3 regions of the Escherichia marmotae genome follow, and region 1 is predicted to be linked to each of the others. Evidence: predicted binding sites of a transcription regulator. Region 1 holds the regulator's gene; each other region holds the start of a gene.
The links. Region 1 encodes CRP, which controls carbon source genes, mostly activating them, when cyclic AMP is high. Its sites were predicted from a motif close to ATGTGANNNNNNTCACAT; they were not measured.

Region 1 (2,205 bases):
CTAAGCGACTCGCGTAACGGTTGCTCACGCCAGAGCCAGAACCAGAACCAGTTAAACAGTCCATACCAGAGCGTGCCTAACGCGTAGATGAGCAACGGTTCCCAGACCGGCATATATCCCGCCAGACTGAGGGTAAAAATGGCGGCGAGTAGCGATGCGGGAAGTAATTTTGCATGCAATGGCCCTAACTCAGCAGTGACGCCAAGTATCAACGTTAACCCCGTCAGCAGAAAGGGTAGGGGGATATCTTTTTCCAGCAGCAGTTGCGTTAGCAAGCTACAAGTGGCAAACAGCGACGCACCAATGATTAAGTGTTTGAAAAAACGCTTATGAGGAGTATCAAGCCCCGCAATATTGCAACAGGCGGGGACGAGAGAAAAGAGCAGCCCGAGTCTTAATTCGCCAAGCAATAGACCAACGGCCACGGGCAAACATAGCACCAGTGTTTGTCGTAGTGCGTAGTTGATGTCGGGATGATAAATCAGTCTGCGCCACATCGGCTTAAACAAAACGGCGCGCTACCAGGTAACGCGGCACTCCGATGGGATCAACGGGTGCCGTAAACGACGATGGTTTTTCCGTGTGCAGAGATCAGGTTCTGATCTTCCAGCATCTTCAGAATACGTCCCACGGTTTCACGAGAACAGCCAACAATCTGACCGATTTCCTGACGGGTAATTTTGATTTGCATACCGTCCGGGTGAGTCATGGCATCGGGTTGTTTCGCCAGATTCAGCAGTGTCTGTGCAATACGACCTGTAACGTCGAGGAATGCCAGGTTGCCCACTTTCTCTGAAGTGACTTGCAGACGACGCGCCATCTGTGCGGAGAGACGCATCAGAATATCCGGGTTCACCTGAATTAATTGACGGAATTTTTTGTAGGAAATCTCAGCTACTTCACAGGCGGTTTTCGCACGTACCCATGCGCTACGTTCCTGGCCTTCTTCAAACAGGCCCAATTCGCCAATAAAATCACCCTGATTCAGATAGGAGAGGATCATTTCTTTACCCTCCTCGTCTTTAATCAGCACTGCCACAGAGCCTTTAACGATGTAATACAGCGTTTCCGCTTTTTCACCCTGGTGAATAAGCGTGCTCTTGGATGGGTACTTATGAATGTGGCAATGAGACAAGAACCATTCGAGAGTCGGGTCTGTTTGCGGTTTGCCAAGCACCATGCGCGGTTATCCTCTGTTATAAGCTTTCTCCAGAGCCAGAAAACGCCGCTGTCTCTGGATTGCCGAAATGTGCTTCCCGCTACCTGGGAAGGGGCTATCAACTGAACTGCACGGTAATGTGACGTCTTTTACATACATGCAGTACATCAATGTATTACTGTAGCATCCTGACTGTTTTAGCATAGCTTTCGCGTTGTGTCTCCTGGTGTCTCGCTTCAGCATGACCCAGGTCGCCTTCCGTTGCGCGATTTGGTCAGTACGCGTACTCTGTCAGGAAAATTGACGCAATGGAGTTCCGATTATGCAAGCGCGTGTGAAGTGGGTCGAAGGGTTAACTTTTTTGGGCGAGTCAGCCTCGGGTCACCAGATTTTAATGGACGGTAATTCTGGCGATAAAGCGCCAAGTCCGATGGAAATGGTGTTGATGGCGGCAGGCGGTTGCAGCGCCATTGATGTGGTTTCTATCCTGCAAAAAGGGCGTCAGGATGTGGTCGATTGTGAAGTAAAATTGACCTCTGAACGTCGCGAAGAGGCACCGCGCCTGTTTACGCACATCAATTTGCATTTTATCGTCACAGGTCACGACCTGAAGGACGCGGCGGTTTCGCGAGCGGTGGATCTCTCTGCCGAGAAGTATTGTTCGGTAGCGCTGATGCTAGAGAAAGCCGTGAATATTACCCACTCCTATGAAGTGATAGCCGCGTGATTTAATGATTAAAATATGATGCCGGATATTATTTTATCCGGCATATAAGAACATTTACTCGATTTTCTTCCCTTCCATCAGTCGTTGTACCAGCGGCAGCATAATTAACTCCATTGCCAGACCCATTTTACCTCCCGGCACCACTAACGTATTGATGTGGGAAATGAATGAGCCTTGTAACATCGCCAGCAGCCAAGGGAAATCGATCCCTTCCAGATTACGAAAATGAATCACCACAAAACTTTCATCCAACGACGGGATGCCTTTTGCAGCGAAAGGGTTAGACGTGTCAACAGTGGGGACGCGCTGGAAGTTGATA
Region 2 (2,205 bases), 2.2 Mb from region 1:
GCGTGCTCGTAGTTAAATCAAACAATCAACTCGTAACAGTAAAGATTATCCCTCTCTTCATAAACGTCTGATAAAGGGAACAAATCTCTTACTTAAACATGGCTATCGGCTTTGCCGAGATACCAAAATCTTCTTTCAACTGTTGTTTGCTCTTCATGACCATCTGACCGTTAGTGTCGATTGTCATATGCTGCGCATCGGTATTGTTTCGGGCCTGCCATAACATCACCAGTTGCAGGCAGTTCTCTTTTTGTTCTTCAGTCAGCGCAACACCATCTGGCCATTTTCCCAGTTCAACGGCGGTCGATAAACGCTGGTAAACCTCAGGCGTCATGCTGTTGATTATTTCATCAAGACCCATAATTTTCCCGCTCCTGTGGAATAAGTTGCTGAATCGTTTTTTCAACCGTTGATTTCTTCGCCATTTTCGTCATCAGTAAAGCGCAATGATGCCGAGTTAACACAATAACGTTCGCCTGTGGGTTGCGGGCCGTCGGGAAAGACGTGCCCCAGATGGGCATCACAGTTTCCACAACGAATTTCTATCCGCTGCATACCATGTGACAAGTCTTTGATATAACGGATCGAATCTTCACCCACCGGCTCATAAAAACTGGGCCAGCCACAGCCTGAATCATACTTGGTTTGGGAGTGAAACAGAGGTGCATCGCAAATCAAACAGTGGTAAACACCGCCGCGCTTGTTATGCAGTAAACGTCCAGTGAATGGCGGCTCCGTCCCGTGATTCTGAGTCACGTAAAACTGCATCTCGGACAAATTTTTTTTCAGTTCTTCTGCCGAAGGTTTGTTAGCCATTTGCTCACATCTCACTTTAATCACGCTCACATTACGTGACTTATTCTAACAAAACATTAACACCTACTGGCAAAATTTTGTCCTAAACTTGATCTCGACGAAATAGCTGCACCTAAATCGTGATGAAAATCACATTTTTATCATAATTGCCCTTTAAAATTCTGGGCGCCGCCCTCATGTGGTTTCAAGCCCAAAGGAAGAGTGAGGCGAGTCAGTCGTGTAATGCCAAGGCACAGGATTGATTTGTCGCAATGATTGACACGATTCCGCTTGACGCTGCGTAAGGTTTTTGTAATTTTACAGGCAACCTTTTATTCACTAACAAATAGCTGGTGGAATATATGACTATCAAAGTAGGTATCAACGGTTTTGGCCGTATCGGTCGCATTGTTTTCCGTGCTGCTCAGAAACGTTCTGACATTGAGATCGTTGCAATCAACGACCTGTTAGACGCTGATTACATGGCATACATGCTGAAATATGACTCCACTCACGGTCGTTTCGACGGCACCGTTGAAGTGAAAGACGGTCATCTGATCGTAAACGGTAAAAAAATCCGTGTTACCGCTGAACGTGATCCGGCTAACCTGAAATGGGACGAAGTTGGTGTTGACGTTGTCGCTGAAGCAACTGGTCTGTTCCTGACTGACGAAACTGCTCGTAAACACATCACCGCTGGTGCGAAAAAAGTGGTTATGACTGGTCCGTCTAAAGACAACACTCCGATGTTCGTTAAAGGCGCTAACTTCGACAAATATGCTGGCCAGGACATCGTTTCTAACGCTTCCTGCACCACCAACTGCCTGGCTCCGCTGGCTAAAGTTATCAACGATAACTTCGGCATCATCGAAGGTCTGATGACCACCGTTCACGCTACTACCGCTACTCAGAAAACCGTTGACGGCCCGTCTCACAAAGACTGGCGCGGCGGCCGTGGCGCTTCCCAGAACATCATCCCGTCCTCTACCGGTGCTGCTAAAGCTGTAGGTAAAGTACTGCCAGAACTGAATGGCAAACTGACTGGTATGGCGTTCCGTGTTCCGACTCCGAACGTATCCGTAGTTGACCTGACCGTTCGTCTGGAAAAAGCTGCAACTTACGAGCAGATCAAAGCTGCCGTTAAAGCTGCTGCTGAAGGCGAAATGAAAGGCGTTCTGGGCTACACCGAAGATGACGTAGTATCTACCGATTTCAACGGCGAAGTTTGCACTTCCGTGTTCGATGCTAAAGCGGGTATCGCTCTGAACGACAACTTCGTGAAACTGGTATCCTGGTACGACAACGAAACCGGTTACTCCAACAAAGTTCTGGATCTGATCGCTCACATCTCCAAATAAGTTGAGATGACTCTGTGATCTAAAAAGAGCGACTTCGGTCGCTCTTTTTTTT
Region 3 (2,205 bases), 2.0 Mb from region 1:
AGTGCCGCCTGGCACAATGAGTCCACGGTTAACGGCTGTCCGTGTAACATCGAACTCATGGATTGATTCAAACGTAATTGCGCCAGTTCAAGAATGCTGTCAACACTGGCGATGGTTTCCAGGCAGCCGTGGTTACCGCAATAACAGCGTTTTCCATAGGGGTCGACCTGAGTGTGGCCTATCTCCACAAGGCTACTGCTTCCTGCGTGTAACAGATGACCATCGGTAATCACACCCGCTCCCACATTGTGATCGATAACCACCTGAATCACATCGCGCGCTCCGCGGGATGCGCCGAACAAGGCCTCGGCCATCGTCCACGCGCTGATATCATGCTGAATATAAACCGGTACACCGGTATGCTGCTCAAGCGCTTCACCGAGCGGCATCTCTTTTACGTCCTCGTAGAACGGCATACGATGTACAATACCATTTTCCGTATCAATAATTCCCGGCATGGTAATGGCAATAGAAGTCAGGCGCTCGAGTTTTTTCTGATGGCGAATAAAAAACTGATCAATATGAGTAATGATGCGATCCAACAGCGGTAATTCATCCTGCAGCGCCAACTCCAGCGAGTCTTCCACCACCAACTTGCTGCTTAAATCACGCAGTGCAAGAAAAATCTCGCCACGACTAATACGCAAAGAAAGATAGTGCCAGGCTTCCGTTTCTACTACCAACCCCACCGCCGGACGGCCACGGTTTCCAGCCTCTTTAATTTCCAGCTCTTGCACCAGGTGCGCTTCAAGCATTTCGCGGACAATTTTGGTAATACTGGCTGGCGCGAGCTGCGCCATGCGAGAAAGGTCGATACGCGAAATGGGACCAAGCTGATCAATCAGGCGATATACAGCACCTGCGTTGGTCTGCTTTATTTGATCAATGTGCCCCGGCTGGTTTTCAGCAACCACCTCATACTCCCTATATTTTCGCGCTCCGAAATAATCTGTAGGCTATGGTGAAGCACTTCAATGCGTAACGTCAAATTTTTACTTAGCCATGTGATTGACAGCACATTTTTCGGGATTTTTTGCTGAATTTTTCCTCATCAGAGAGCATTCAGTAGCTGAATACGAAAGTTACGTGCTGCCGGGCTTTGTTCATGATGTTTTGGCCAAACCAGCCACATCTCAGAAACCGCATCCTCTTCCGCAATAGATACCCAACGCATTTCATTGAGTTGTACGCGTTTGAAAGAAGCGGGCAAAATCGAAACGCCAAGACCCGCGGAAACCAGGCCGATGATAGTCATCGCCTCGCCGACTTCCTGGGTGATGACTGGGGTGAGATTGTAACGTCGCATCAGGCCGAGAATGTCATCATACAGCCCCGTCCCTACGTGCGGATCAAAAAAAACAAAGGGTTCTTTTGCCAGTTCTGCCAGCGTTACATTCGATTTATTGGCCAAAGGATGATCATGCGGGATCATCGCCATAAGTGGTTCATGCACAATGACCGCGTGGTCCAGCGTCTCCGGCAACACAGTATTTCGTAGCAACCCCATATCCAGCGTCCCTTCGATAAGGGGTGCTATTTGCTCGCGGGTGTTCATCTCGCGTGTCTGCAAATGAACATCAGGAAATTCGCGACGAAACAGCGATAAGGTATCAGATACTGCGCGAATAAATGGCGCTGATGAGGTAAAGCCAATGCGTAACTCTCCCGCCTCTCCCTGATGCAGGCGTTCAGCGCGAGCGGCAGCGTCATCCACCATAGACAGGATTTGCCGACTATCAGCAAGGAACTGCTTCCCTGCTGCCGTCAGCATTACGCTGCGATTGGTTCGTGCCAGCAGTCGCGCGCCAATTTGTTGCTCCAGTATCTGAATCTGCTGGCTTAGCGGCGGTTGTGAAATATTCAGTCGGGCAGCAGCGCGACCAAAATGCAGCTCTTCCGCAACAGCAATGAAGTAACGAAGGTGGCGCAATTCAATATTCATACTTTAAACATCTTATTTGAGACTATTAATATATTAGACATAACAATTCGATTTTCCTAATCTATTCCTAATCCCACATCACGGGCATATTTAGCAAGGATTTCAAGTGAGTCGTACTACAACTGTTGATGGCACTCCGGCAAGTGACACTGACAAGAAAAACCTTTCCCGGACAAACGAATTCATTAAACGCGGTACGCCGCAATTTATGCGTGTCACTCTGGCTCTATTCTCGGCCGGGCTGGCAACCTTTGCGCTTCTTT

Region 2: msrB (peptide-methionine (R)-S-oxide reductase MsrB) is a predicted target of CRP. The motif match lies at 934-951, and genes of this name have one in related genera.
Region 3: mlc (sugar metabolism global transcriptional regulator Mlc) is a predicted target of CRP. The motif match lies at 1,003-1,020, and genes of this name have one in related genera.

What each region holds. Positions count from the first base shown of each region.
Region 1 is NZ_CP025979.1:2,809,233-2,811,437, reverse strand. Features, by position in the region: gene C1192_RS14655 (YccS/YhfK family putative transporter) at 1-497, opposite strand, end outside; gene crp (cAMP-activated global transcriptional regulator CRP) at 548-1,180, opposite strand; gene C1192_RS14640 (OsmC family protein) at 1,482-1,886, shown strand; gene C1192_RS14635 (phosphoribulokinase) at 1,941-2,205, opposite strand, start outside.
Region 2 is NZ_CP025979.1:638,458-640,662, reverse strand. Features, by position in the region: gene C1192_RS03435 (YeaC family protein) at 89-361, opposite strand; gene msrB (peptide-methionine (R)-S-oxide reductase MsrB) at 403-816, opposite strand; gene gapA (glyceraldehyde-3-phosphate dehydrogenase) at 1,158-2,153, shown strand.
Region 3 is NZ_CP025979.1:798,897-801,101, reverse strand. Features, by position in the region: gene mlc (sugar metabolism global transcriptional regulator Mlc) at 1-914, opposite strand, end outside; gene ynfL (multidrug efflux transcriptional activator YnfL/SxtR(Kp)) at 1,052-1,942, opposite strand; partial or broken gene ynfM (multidrug efflux MFS transporter YnfM/SxtP(Kp)) at 2,049-2,205, shown strand, end outside.